DNA from 4 places in the Mycolicibacterium llatzerense genome. Region 1 is predicted to be linked to each of the others. Evidence: predicted binding sites of a transcription regulator. Region 1 holds the regulator's gene; each other region holds the start of a gene.
What was found. The regulator LexA, encoded in region 1, represses DNA repair genes until DNA is damaged. The targets are predictions, from matches to a motif close to CGAACANNTGTTCG.
Positions count from the first base shown of each region.

Region 1 (3,178 bases):
GCAGAGGACCGAGGATCGCCAATCCGACCTCGTGGCTCGGCACTTCGGGGGATCCGGTGGCCCGCACCGCATCTTCGACTTTCTGCGCCAGTTGGTTCAGGGCATCGTCGTCGACCTGCCGACCCTGGCAGGCGCGCCGCACACCCTTGATCACCTTGTCCCGGCTGAACGGCTCGGTGACGCCGCTTCGTTTGACCACCGCGACCACGGCTGTCTCGACCGTGGTGAACCGGCGACCGCATTCCGGGCATGACCGGCGACGCCGAATCGCCTGCCCTTCATCAGCTTCTCGTGAATCGACCACACGCGAGTTCGGATGCCGGCAGAACGGACAGTGCATCACCGCTCCTTCGCCGCACCGACAATCGACCGTTTCGAACGGTCTCGAGCCTACCCGTGCCGCTCGGGCGCGGCCGGGCGCCGTGCCGATCAGGGTGCGCACGGGCTGACCTCAGCCGACCGGGGCGATCAGCGTCTGCCCGGCGTCCAGGGCGACCGAGGGCAGCTTGTTCAGTTCCTTGATGCGGTCGACGACGGCACTGACGGGCGCGTCGGGAGCCACCCGCCGGGCGACCTGCTGAATCGACTCACCGGTCTGCACCCGGACCACGGCGAGCTGCGCGGGCACCGATGCCGTCGATGCGGTCGGCTGGACGGCCTCTCCGAACTGCGCCACCAGGCCCAGCCACACCGTGATCCCCGCCGCGACGAGGGCCAGGATCACCGTGGTCAGCGGGGTGATCGGGTTGCTCCGATGCGAGGCGCGGGAGGTCAGCACGCCGGTACCGCGGTGCCGGAATGCCGCACCCGAGGGACGGGAACCGGCCGGCCGCAGCCGGGCCTGGCGGTGCCGATTCACATCTGCGCGCCGAGGCACGGCACGGACGACGACGTCGGTCGGGTATTCGCGGGTGATGGTGGTCATGTCGGTTCCTCTCGGGAGTTCGTACATAGGTTCGATAGCTCGTATGTTCGACTATATCGCCCAAACGTTCGAACGGTAGAACATGTGATCGAACTGTTGCGAACGATACGACGACCCACCGACAAGTTGCGTTCCGCGACTTCGGCCCCGCTTTCGCCACGTCACGACCAGATCTCGGGCGCGACACGCCGACCGACCCGATCTCGAACACATGTTTGATGAATCGTGTGCACTGGGCTAGATTCGTCCCTATGAGCGACAGCACCGAAACCCCGGACGCCCAGCCAGGCGGACGGTCCAGCAGCCTCACCGAACGTCAACGGACCATCCTCGACGTCATCCGTACGTCGGTGACCACGCGCGGCTACCCGCCCAGCATCCGGGAGATCGGCGACGCGGTCGGCCTGACCTCCACTTCCTCGGTGGCTCACCAACTGCGCACGCTGGAGAAGAAGGGCTATCTCCGGCGCGACCCGAACCGCCCGCGCGCCGTGGATGTCCGGGGCACCGACGAGACGAACGGCGCCACCGTCACCACCGATGTCGCCGGTTCGGACGCGCTGCCCGAACCGACCTTCGTCCCGGTGCTCGGCCGGATCGCGGCCGGCGGCCCGATCCTCGCCGAAGAGGCCGTCGAAGACGTCTTCCCGCTGCCCCGTGAACTCGTGGGCGAAGGCTCGTTGTTCCTGCTGAAGGTGGTCGGCGAGTCCATGATCGATGCCGCGATCTGCGATGGCGACTGGGTCGTCGTGCGGCAGCAGAACGTGGCCGACAACGGCGACATCGTGGCGGCGATGATCGACGGCGAAGCCACCGTGAAGACCTTCAAGCGCACCAAGGGCCAGGTGTGGCTGATGCCGCACAACCCGGCGTTCGATCCGATCCCGGGCAACGACGCCGTCGTACTCGGCAAGGTCGTGACCGTCATCCGCAAGATCTGACGCCTGCCAGACCTATAGGTGAGCCCCGCTGCAGTCGCTCGCAGCGGGGCTCAGCCGTCGGTGCCGTCAGCCTCGGACGAATCCATTGGTGACCGCGAATTCCTCACTGGCGAACCAGATTTCGACGTCGGCTTCGTCGTATCCGGGAGAGCCCGGCACCCAGTACAGGCCTGACTTGGTGTTGGCCTTGATGCCATAACCTTCGGGCGGTTCCGCACCGGTCGCGACGCGGAACGACATCTGCGCCGTCTCGGGCTCTTCCGCCCCCAGGGCATGGTGCCGGCCACTGGCCGGACCGGCCGCCGCGGCGTCCTCCGCAGCCGTGTCGTCGGTAAGCGTGTCGTCTGCGGACGGCTCGGCCGGCGGTTCGTCTGCCGGGATATCGGCCGGCTCAGGTTCGAGGACCTGTTCCTCGGGCTCGGGCTCGTCGGCTTGCTCTTCGGCAGCCGGCGCAGCCCACACGCGGTCGCCGGGGTTCCGGGGCCGAAGGCCCGCGAAGCCCGCCAGCCCGGCCGCCGTCAGGCCCGCCGCCGCGCCACCACGACGCAATGCGTCCGGAAGCTGCACCGAGACCGTCGGCTCGTCGGCGGGCTCGTCGTCGCCGTGCTCCTCAGGCTCCGCCACCTCGTGGACCTCGTCAGCCGGCACGTCTTCGGGGGTCTCGACCTCTTCGGCGACCTCTGCCTCTGCAGCGGTCTCGCCCTCGCCCTCGGACACCTGGTCCGCGGGCTGCTCAGCCGTGAAATCGGGGTACACCGTCGGCGCGGTGTCGATGACATCCGGGTTGCTCTGGAAGGCCGGGCCGCCGTGCGGATTGTCGAACTGCTGGTCCTCGGCGGCGAATTCGTCGGCGTACTCCCCCTCATCGGCCGGGGCGTACTCGCTGTCGACGCCGCCGTCCGCGTACTGCGGGTCGCCGTACTCCCCGTCGCCGAACTCGTGGTCGTCGTAGTCGTACGCGTCCTGGTCGTCGAAGGCTTCCTGACCGGCGCCACGCCGACGCCGCAGCAGCGTCGCGATGACGATGCCGACCACCACCAGCAACAGCGGGATGATCGCCAGCAGCCACCACCAGTGGAACTGGTACCACTTGCCGGACTGTTCGGACTGCGCGCTCACGCCGCCCGGCACGTCGGCGCTGGGCACCTGCAGACCGCTCAACTGCGACGCCAGCTCCGCCGGTTCGGTGCTGAACGACCGGCTGGACTTGTTCCACGAGATCGAGCCGCCCGTGAACTTCTGGCTGACGACGTCGCCGCTGACGGTTTGGTCGGCGGTCGGCGCGCCGAGCTTGCCGGTGGCACCGCCCAGC
Region 1 is NZ_LXOV01000012.1:859,025-862,202, forward strand. It holds gene nrdR (transcriptional regulator NrdR) at 1-340, opposite strand, end outside; gene A7G45_RS19030 (LysM peptidoglycan-binding domain-containing protein) at 452-925, opposite strand; gene lexA (transcriptional repressor LexA) at 1,177-1,866, shown strand; gene A7G45_RS19040 (LGFP repeat-containing protein) at 1,933-3,178, opposite strand, start outside.

Region 2 (3,178 bases), on a different contig from region 1:
TCTACTACCCCGCCTACATGGGACCGTTCGGTTGGCTCGGGCTGGATTTCACCGCGGCGAAGGTCGACTGGAACGAGGTCCGTGAGCTGCTGGACGCGTCATTCCGGCTGGTCGCGACGAAGCGGCTGGTCAAATTGCTCGACGCGCAATGAGATAGGCCTGCGCGGTGGATTCGAGTCCGTCGTCCGGTTGCCGGACCAGTTCGGCATAGACGCGGAACCCGCTGTTCGACAAGAGATCTGCGACGGCCGTGGATTGGCGGCGGATGAACGTCAAGCTCACCGGCTCGCCGTCGAAGTCCGTCAGCACCCGCGGTTCGTCGCCGACCTGAAATGCCAGCAGCACCATGCCGCCAGGCGCCAGCACCCGGTGGAATTCGGCGAAGACGTGCGGCAGATGCGTGTCTGGCACATGGATGATCGAGTACCAGGCGCAGAGCCCGGTGACGCTGCCGTCCTCCGCATCGAGGTCGAGCATCGAGCCAACCCGAAACGCCAGGCCCGGGTTGTGCTGGCGTGCCTGCGCGATCATGTTGGGAGACAGATCGATTCCGGTCACATCCAAGCCGGCGGCCGCGAGTGCCACGGTCGCCACCCCGGTGCCGCAGCCGACGTCGAGCACCGGGCCTCGCGGTACCAGCTCAGCGAACGCGCCGATCATTGCGCGGTCCACCGGTCTGTCATCGAGATGGTGCTGGAAGCGCGCGACATAGTTCGCGGCCGCCCGGTCGTAGCCATCGCGTGTCGTGGCCAGAAAATCAGGCATCGGCCAACGGTACGCGGGCATGGTGACACGGTCGGCCCGATGCGTGACATCCGCAGCGCACCGACGTGTCGTGCCACCGGTCGCTATTGACACCGGGTTAGCTTGCGGGACTGTCACTTTCACCGCCTTCGTCGTCTCCGCTCTCGGTGGGATAGAGCTGGGGTTGGTAGATGGTGTTGGTGCGGGGTTGGCCGACGTCGAGCAGTGGTGGTGGGGTCCAGTGCGCGCGGCCGTTTCTCATTTCTGTGGTCCAGCCACCGTCGGTGGCCAGGCGGTTGTCGGGGCCACAGGCCAACGTGAGGTCGGTGATGTCGGTCCGGCCGCCGTCGCGCCAGTCGGCGACCGCGTGGTGGGCTTGGCAGTCGGCGGCCGGCCGGGTGCACTCGGGGCGGCTGCAGCCTTTGTCGCGGGCGAACAGCGCCAGGCGTTGGCCGGTGGTCGCGGTGCGCCGCGCCCGGCCCAAATACAACGGAACATCGGCATGGTTGTCGAACACCGTGAGATAGCAGGACGCCCCGGCCTGCGCGGCCAGGTTCAGCAGGTCCTTGACCGGCAGGGAGCTGCCGGTGTGAGTCTGCGCGACCCCGGCGCGCTGCTCGAGTTGTTCGAGAGTGCAGGTCGCCACGATGGTGACCGGGAAGCCATTGTGCTCACCCAGATCAGTGGACAACAGCAGTCGGCCCATCGTTTCCCAGGCATCGTGCTGGCGCTGAGCTAGCGTGCGGTGATCGTTGTCGATCTGCTCTTGGGTGGGCGTTCCCGAGGTGCAGGGGTGTTCGTCGGCAGGGTTGCACATGCCAGGGGCCGCGTACTTGACCATCAACGCTTCATAGACCGCGCGTGCTGTCGGGGTGAGCCGACCCCGCAGCTCACTGCTGCCATCGGCAGCCTGCTTCGATAGCACCAGGGCACGGTCCCGGTCGGGTTCGGGGTCGCGGTCATCGGGTTCGGGGCCGTCCTGATTGAGTTCGTAGAGCTTGCGTTTGACCACCGACCGCAACCCTTCCGGGGTGAGGTTGCGGGCGGCGGCCACCAGCGCCAGTTCGCACTCATCGAGGGTGTCCAGGCCGGCCCAGGTGGGCAGTTTCGCGAAGAACGATTCGATGACATCGACATGATCAGCATTGATCGCTCCCGCAGCCACGGCGGCAGCGACATGCGGACGCAGCGGCGGCAACAGCTCCCCGGTCAACGATCGCCGCGGGCCCAGGAGTTCGGCGTGCCGGACCCGGCGGCGAGCCTCCTCGCTACTGAGCCGGTCCCGGGCACGCATCGCGTCGGCCCAGTTTCTCGCCCCGATCTCCTGTGCGGTGGTGTGGGCCTGCAATGCGGCCACCACGGCATGATCAACGGCTTGGGCGGCGCACCGCATCTGCTCACGGTGGGATTGCACCGCCAACAACTCCGGCACCGACAACGCCATGTAGTCCACCGCCGCAACCCGCGCCTGTGCCGTGTCGAGGTCGGTGTAGACCTCCTCCACGGCGGTGGTGCTGGCAATGTCCATAGTCGAACACTAGTTCGAACTACCGACAAATTTTCACAGTTTGGGACACCTGTGCCGAAAGTGATTGATGAGGTCAAACATGTTGCCCAGCAGGATGTTCCACCCGCTGACGTCTACTCCGGAGCCACTGAGCCGAACTCGTCAGTCCTCGCGGAACCCGGGCACCCACTTGTCGACGATCTCGGCGTAGTTGATGGTCGCGTCCAGCTGCGCGGCGATCCCGAGCAGACCACCGAGCACCCGGAACATCATCAAGTAGTTGGGCGGCAGGTTCAGCTGACGGCTGGTCTTGAACGTCGCGGCGAACTGCTCGCTGCGGATGTCTGCCGCGGTGGCGGCGATGCCCTGCAGCCACCGGCGGCTGAAGTGGAAGCTCTTGTGCCGCAACGGTTCGATGTATGGCAGCAGGTAGGCGTTGATCTCCTCGTGAGAGACTGTGGCCCCGGCGGGGATGAAACCTTCCTCCCGTAGGTAGGTCGTCATCTCCTCCCACTTCTCGTCCCGCGCGAGCCGCAGGATGGGCCCGGTTGCCCGCGGCAGGCCGCCTTCGTGGACCGCGCAGGCGCCGAAGTCCATGACGCCGAACCGCCCGTCGTCCAGCAACATGAAGTTGCCCGGATGAGTATCGACGTGCAGCAGGCCGCAGCGGTACGGGGCGCTGATGGTGACCTCGAGCAGCATGTGCGCGCACCGGTTGCGCTCGTCTTCGGTGCCGCTGGTGATGATCTCGGAGAGCTTGCGGCCCTCCATCCACTCGGTGATGACCACCTTCGGGGACGACGCGACGACCGCCGGCACGTAGAACTGCGGATCGCCCGCAAAAGCCTTCGCGAAGGCGCGCTGATAGTCCGCTTCGATCCGGTAGTTCAGCTCTTCCTCGGTACGCTCGATCAGTTCGTCGATGAT
Region 2 is NZ_LXOV01000016.1:390,501-393,678, reverse strand. It holds gene A7G45_RS26635 (MmcQ/YjbR family DNA-binding protein) at 1-152, shown strand, start outside; gene A7G45_RS26630 (class I SAM-dependent methyltransferase) at 130-765, opposite strand; gene A7G45_RS26625 (HNH endonuclease signature motif containing protein) at 863-2,272, opposite strand; gene A7G45_RS26620 (ABC1 kinase family protein) at 2,414-3,178, opposite strand, start outside.
Region 2: a site for LexA is predicted at 2,276-2,289, ahead of A7G45_RS26625 (HNH endonuclease signature motif containing protein). Genes of this name have one in related genera too.

Region 3 (3,178 bases), on a different contig from region 1:
CGGCCTGCCCAACTACCGGAACTCGTGGCTGCGCCAGGGCTTCGACGACAGCGATCTGGTCCGCGGTGGATCCGAGCGACTGGCCCGCGCCCTGGTCGGCATGGGCAGCGTCGACGACGCCGCGGCCAAGGTGAAGGCACACCTCGACGCCGGCGCCGACCACGTCGTGGTGCAGGTGCTCGCGGAGCATCCGACCGCCGACCCGCGGCCGAGCCTTCGTGAACTGGCGGGTGCGCTGGGCCTGTAGGCCGGCCGGCAGCGCGGCGCGGCGAGGCGTCGTGGATGAACGGCGCCGTTGTGCGCCGGGTCAGCTTGTGGGACTGTCTGTTTCACCGTCGTCACTATCTCCGCTCTCGGCCGGGTAGCGGGTGGGGTGGTGATACTGATTCGTCCTAGGTTGGCCGACATCCAGTAGTGGTGGTGGGGTCCAGTGGGTTCTGCCGTCGGGGCCCATGGTGGTGTGCCAGCCGCCGGTGTCGGCCAGGCGGTTATCGCGGCCGCAGGCCAGGGTCATGGTGTCGATGTTGGTCAGGCCGTCATCGCGCCAGTTGGTGAGGTGATGGGCCTGCGAGCGCGAGGCGGGTGCGGTGCAGTTCGGGCGGGTGCACCCCAAATCCCGCCCGAACAGCGCGAGGCGCTGCGCGGTGCTGGCCGTTCTGGCCGCCCGACCCAGATACAAGGGTTGGCCGGTGTGCTCATCGAACACCGCGAGGTAGTTGTCCGACCCTTGGGCGGCCATCCGGATCAGGTCTTTGATAGGGAGTTTGGTCCCGGTGTGGGTGAGCGCCGTCCCGGCACGTTTTTCCAACTCGGCCACCGTGCAGGTGGCGACCACCGCGACGGGGAAGCCGTTGTGCACCCCGGAGGAGGAGGCCAGCATCATCCGGCCCACGAATTTGAAGGCGTCGTACTGGCGCTGCGCGAGGGTGCGGGTGTCGTTGTCGATCTGTTCCTGCGTCGGGATCCCGGCGTAGCAGGGGTGTGGGTCGGCGGGGTTGCACATGCCGGGGGCGGCGTATTTGTCGAACAGCACTTGCCAGTAGGCCCGGCCTTCGGGGTCGAGTTGGGCGGTGACGTCAGTGCGGCCGTCGGGCCGCTGCTTGCCCATGACGAACGAGCGTTTCGGGTCGGGCTCGCCGTCGTCGGGTTCGGGGCCGTCCTGATCCAACCGGTACAACAAATCCGCCGCGGCTTTGCGTAGGTCCTCGGGGGTCTTGACCCTCGCGTCGGCCACCAGATCCGTCTCGCACTGCGCCAGCGTGATGGGGTCGGCCGCCCATAACGGCAGCTTCTGGAAGAACCAGGTGATCACCGCGATGTGCTCGGCGTTGATCGCCCCCTCGGCCAGCGCGGCGGCGACCAGTTCCCACACCGGGCCCAACGCCTCCCCGGTGATGGCCGCGCGGGGGCCCAGGTTGTCGCAGTCGCGCACCCGCCGACGGGCTTCTTCGCGGCTGATGCGGTGCCGCACATGCAACACCTCAGGCCAGTCTTTTGCGCCGATGTCTTTGGCGGTGGCTTGGGTTTGGGCTGCGGCCAGGATCTGGTGATCGACCGCTTCGGCGGCGCACCTCAGGGTTTCGCGGCGCGACTGCACCTCCAACAATGTCCGCACATCCAGACCGCTGTAGTCCAGGGCCGCGAGCCGAGCCTGCGCGGCTTCGTAGGCGGCGTACGCCGCCTCGACAGCGGCCGGATCGGTCAATCCCATACATCGAACATTAGTTCGAAGCACCGACAAGAAGCCGCGGGAAATGTGACGCTAGTTGCCCACTGTTACCAGCGCAAACAAAGTGACCAAAGTTTTTCGAACCCGTTTGCCGAGGCGGCTCAGCCTTGCGAGGCGGCGGCCTTGCGGCGCTGGTACCAGTGCCAGATCATCGGCGTCACCGACGCGACGACGATGACGATGAAGATCGGCTCGATGAGCTTCTGAATGATGGCGAACTGGCCCAGCCAGTAGCCGAGCAGTGTCAGCCCGACGCCCCACACCACAGCACCGAGAACGGTGTAAATGGTGAACACGGCGAAGTTCATCTTTGCCGCTCCGGCCGTCAGCGGTGCCAGCGTGCGCACGATCGGCACGAACCGGGCGATGACGATCGCGAAGGGGCCGCGCCGCTCGAAGAAAGCGTGCGCCTCGTCGAGATACTTCTGCTTGAGGAACCGCGCATCCGGCTTGAACATCTCGACGCCGATGAACCGGCCGACGAAATAGCCGACGAGGCCACCGAGGACTGCCGCGATCGGGATGAACACGAGCAGCTGCCAGAGCTGGAAGTTGGCCTCCTGCATCTTGTCATCGGCGGTGCCGGCGGCCAGTTTGGCGGCGAACAGGCCGGCGACGAAGAGCAGTGAGTCGCCGGGCAGCACCGGGAACAGCACGCCGGACTCGATGAAGATGACCACCAGCAACCCGACCAGCGCCCATGTCCCGAAGTAGCCGATCAGCGTCATCGGGTCCAGGAAACCCGGCATGGCGGAGATGGTGGTCGTCATGGGGCCCAAAGATACCGGTGTCTGCAGGTGGTTCCGTCAACCGCACATCCCTCGTAGGGTCGGCGCATGGCCACTCACAGGGCAGTTCACGTTGCGCAGGCCGACGGTCCGCTCGCACTTGCTGACGTCGACACCGTCTCGCCGCCGCGCGACCACGTCCGCATCGCGGTCGCCGCGTGCGGGGTGTGCGGCACCGACCGGGAGTTCCACGCGGGCCACTTTCCTGGGCTGTCGTGGCCGATCACCCTCGGCCACGAGATCGCGGGCACCGTCGCCGAACTGGGCGACGGCGTCGAGGATTTCGCCGTCGGTGATCGCGTCGCGGTGGGCTGGTTCGGTGGCAACTGCAACCGCTGCGTGCCGTGCCGCCAGGGTCATTTCATGCAGTGCGTGCGCATGGAGGTGCCGAGCTGGCACTATCCCGGTGGCTACGCCGAGTCGGTCACAGTGCCCGCGACCGCACTGGCCCGCATCCCGGACGGATTCTCGTTCGCCGAGGCGGCCCCGATGGGCTGTGCGGGCGTGACGACGTTCAACGGGTTGCGCAAGACGCGCGCCAAAGCCGGTGACCTGGTCGCGGTGATCGGCATCGGTGGCCTGGGCCACCTGGGCGTGCAGTTCTCCCGGGCCATGGGCTTCGAGACCGTCGCGATCGCCCGCGGTCCCGAGCGCGAGGCCG
Region 3 is NZ_LXOV01000001.1:2,119,810-2,122,987, forward strand. It holds gene A7G45_RS10430 (LLM class F420-dependent oxidoreductase) at 1-247, shown strand, start outside; gene A7G45_RS10435 (HNH endonuclease signature motif containing protein) at 308-1,711, opposite strand; gene A7G45_RS10440 (DedA family protein) at 1,831-2,499, opposite strand; gene A7G45_RS10445 (alcohol dehydrogenase catalytic domain-containing protein) at 2,566-3,178, shown strand, end outside.
Region 3: a site for LexA is predicted at 1,716-1,729, ahead of A7G45_RS10435 (HNH endonuclease signature motif containing protein). Genes of this name have one in related genera too.

Region 4 (3,178 bases), 770 kb from region 1:
TGGTGGTCCAGCCGCCGGTGTCGGCGAGGCGGTTGTCGCGGCCGCATGCCAGGGTCATGGTGTCGACGTTGGTGAGGCCATCATCGCGCCAGTTGGTGATGTGGTGCACCTGCGAACGCGAGGCGGGGGCGGTGCAGTTGGGTTTGGTGCAGCCGTGGTCGCGGGCGAACAGGGCGAGGCGTTGGGCGGTGCTGGCGGTGCGGGCCGCCCGGCCCAGATAGAGCGGTTGGCCGGTGTGGTTGTCGAAGACGGCCAGGTAGCTGTCCGAGCCTTGGGCGGCCATCCGGATCAAGTCTTTGACCGGCAGTGTGGTGCCGGTGTGGGTGAGTGCCACCCCGGCACGTTTCTCCAGCTCGGTGATGGTGGTGGTGGCGACCACGGCGACCGGGAATCCGTTATGCACACCGGGTGTTCCGGAGGCCAGCATCGTCCGGCCCACCATTTTGAACGCGTCGTACTGGCGTTGCGCCAGGGTGCGGGTGTCGTTGTCGATCTGCTCAGCCGTCGGCGTACCTGACAGGCAGGGCTGCGGGTCGGCGGGGTTGCACATGCCGGGGGCGGCGTATGTGTCGAATAGTGCCTGCCAGTAGGCGCGGCCTTCGGGGTCGAGTTGGGCGGTGACGTCGGTGCGGCCGTCGGGCCGCTGCTTACCCATGACGAATGACCGTTTCGGGTCGGGCTCGTCGTCATCGTCAGGCTCGGGACCATCCTGATCCAGCCGGTACAACAAGTCGTTGGCCGCCCGCCGCAAGTCCTCGGGCGTCTTGACCCGGGCATCGGCCACCAGATCGACCTGGCACTGCAACAGAGTGGCCGGGTCCACCCACAGCGGCACCTTCTCAAAGAAGTAGGTGATCACCTGCACGTGCTCACCGTTGATCGCGCCTTCGGCCAGGGCGGCGGCGACCAGTTCCCACACCGGACCCAACGGCTCGCCGGTGATCGCCGACCGCGGACCCAGATTGTCGCAGTCCCGCACCCGACGGCGGGCCTCCTCGCGGCTGATCCGGTGCCGGACATGCAGCACCTCCGGCCAGTCTTTGGCCCCGATCTCCTTGGCGGTGGCCTGCGTCTGCGCGGCGGCCAGGATCTGGTGATCCACCGCCTCGGCGGCACACTTCACCGTTTCGCGGCGCGACATCAACTCCAACAGGGTCCGCACGTCCAGGCCGGTGTAGTCCAAGGCGGCGATCCGGGCCGCGGCGGCTTCGTACTCGGCGTACGCCTCCTCGATCACGGCCGGATCAGTCAATCCCATACTCGAACACTAGTTCGAGCCACCGACAAGAAATCGCGGAACGTGTGACGCTAGTTACCTACTGTGACCAGCGAAAACAAAGTGACCAAAGTTTTTCGATAATTGAACTCAGTCACCGGTCCGAACGAACTTGTCGGTGAAGTCACCGCCTTTGCACTCCCCGCCGGTCGAGGTATTGGTACCGCGACCTTCCAGGGTCCGAATCGGGTCCTGCAGATCCGTCGGCAGCGGATATTCGGCGGCGATCTTGACGTGCGTGGTCCCGCCGAGCGCGCACGGGACCGTCCCTTCCTCGGTGCGCGTCCACTTGCCGGCGGCGAAGACCAACGTGACCACACCATCCATCGCATGGAACGCACTGATGCACCGATCTCCGGTCCGCAGGCATTGCGTGCGGACCTGTAGATCCGGCGCACCCGGGCCGAAGCCGCCGCTCGAATAGACGACGTTCTCGTGGTAACGGCCGTGCAGTGTCGAGGCCGGTGACGTGGTGCGCGGCGGCAGGCCGGCGGGGTCGGGCACACCGCTCAGCTCGCCGTCACCGATGCGGGTGAACGTGACCGTCCGCTTGACGCTGCTGCACCCGTTGACAGAGCTTCGGGTGGTCTCGCCGGCCAGGGTGCCGTCGGGCTTGGGCGTCAAGGTGAAGACCACCCACACTTCGGTGGGCGGCTCGCCCGGGGCGTCAGTGCACTTCACTGCCCCAGTCGCGACCGCGACCCAGTCACCGGAAATCTGGTCGAACGTCATGTTCGACACCACGGGGATGGAGCTCTTGCCGGTGTACGACGCATTGGCGATGCACCCGTTGGACCCGCACGACGAGCGCACGCCCCACTCACCCGTCATTGCCGGCCCGCCGGGGATCACCGTTCCTTCCAGATCCGTGGCCGGCCCGTAGTCGGCACGGTAACTGCCGCTGAAACCGGTGCCGGCCGCGGTCGCGGTCGGGCTGGGCGCGGCCGGCTTCCCGCCGGGATGGTCGGGCCGTCCGAGTAGCCGCACCCCGGCGAACACCCCGCCGGCGACGACCAGCAGGGCGACCACCGCCAGGACAGCGATGAGCGCGCCCGAGCGGGACGAGCGGGTCGGCGGCGGACCGAACTGGGTAGGCGGGTTCAGCGACGGCTGGTTCGGGTGCGGCGGTGGCTTCAGCGGTGGTGGGTTCAGCGGTGGCGGCGCAGGCGTGGCCGTCGTCGGCTGGTTGCGAAAATCGTTGGACGCCAGCGGCATCGGCCGCAATGCCTGTTGTTGGAGGGCCTGCGCGAACTCCCCGCAACTGGCGAATCGGGCGGCAGGCGTCTTCGACATCGCCCGGGCCAGCACCGGGTCCAGGCCACGCAGTTCTGGGCGGTGCTCCCCCAACGAGGGCGCAGGGGCGGTGACGTGTTTGGTGATGACGACCGCCGGATTGCTGTCCGCATACGGCGGGTTCCCGGTCAGCAGCTGGAATGCCGTGCACGCCAAGGCATATTGATCGGTGCGGCCGTCCATCCCCTCACCCCGGAGCTGCTCCGGCGCGGCGTACGCCACCGTCCCGACCGCCATGTTCGTCGCAGTCAGACCGGACGCGTCGTTCATGGGCCGGGCGATCCCGAAGTCGGCGAGGAAGATGCGTGACGTCTCGGCGTCCAGCAAGATGTTGGCCGGCTTCACATCTCGGTGCAGCAGCTCACGCCGGTGCGCGTGGTCGAGCGCCGAGGCCACGGCAGTGATGATCGGCAGCGCCACCTCCGGCGGCATCCCGGCGGGATAGTGGTCGCGCAGCAGCTGCGCGGCATCGGTCCCGGCCACGTAGTCCATCGAGATCCAGAGCTGGCCGTCGCACTCCCCCCGGTCGTGGACGCCGAGGATGTTGGGGTGCGACAACGTGGACACCAGGTCCGCTTCGCGCAGGAACCGCGGTCCGTACTCCGGGTC
Region 4 is NZ_LXOV01000012.1:89,659-92,836, reverse strand. It holds gene A7G45_RS15330 (HNH endonuclease signature motif containing protein) at 1-1,258, opposite strand, end outside; gene A7G45_RS32300 (serine/threonine-protein kinase) at 1,367-3,178, opposite strand, start outside.
Region 4: a site for LexA is predicted at 1,262-1,275, ahead of A7G45_RS15330 (HNH endonuclease signature motif containing protein). Genes of this name have one in related genera too.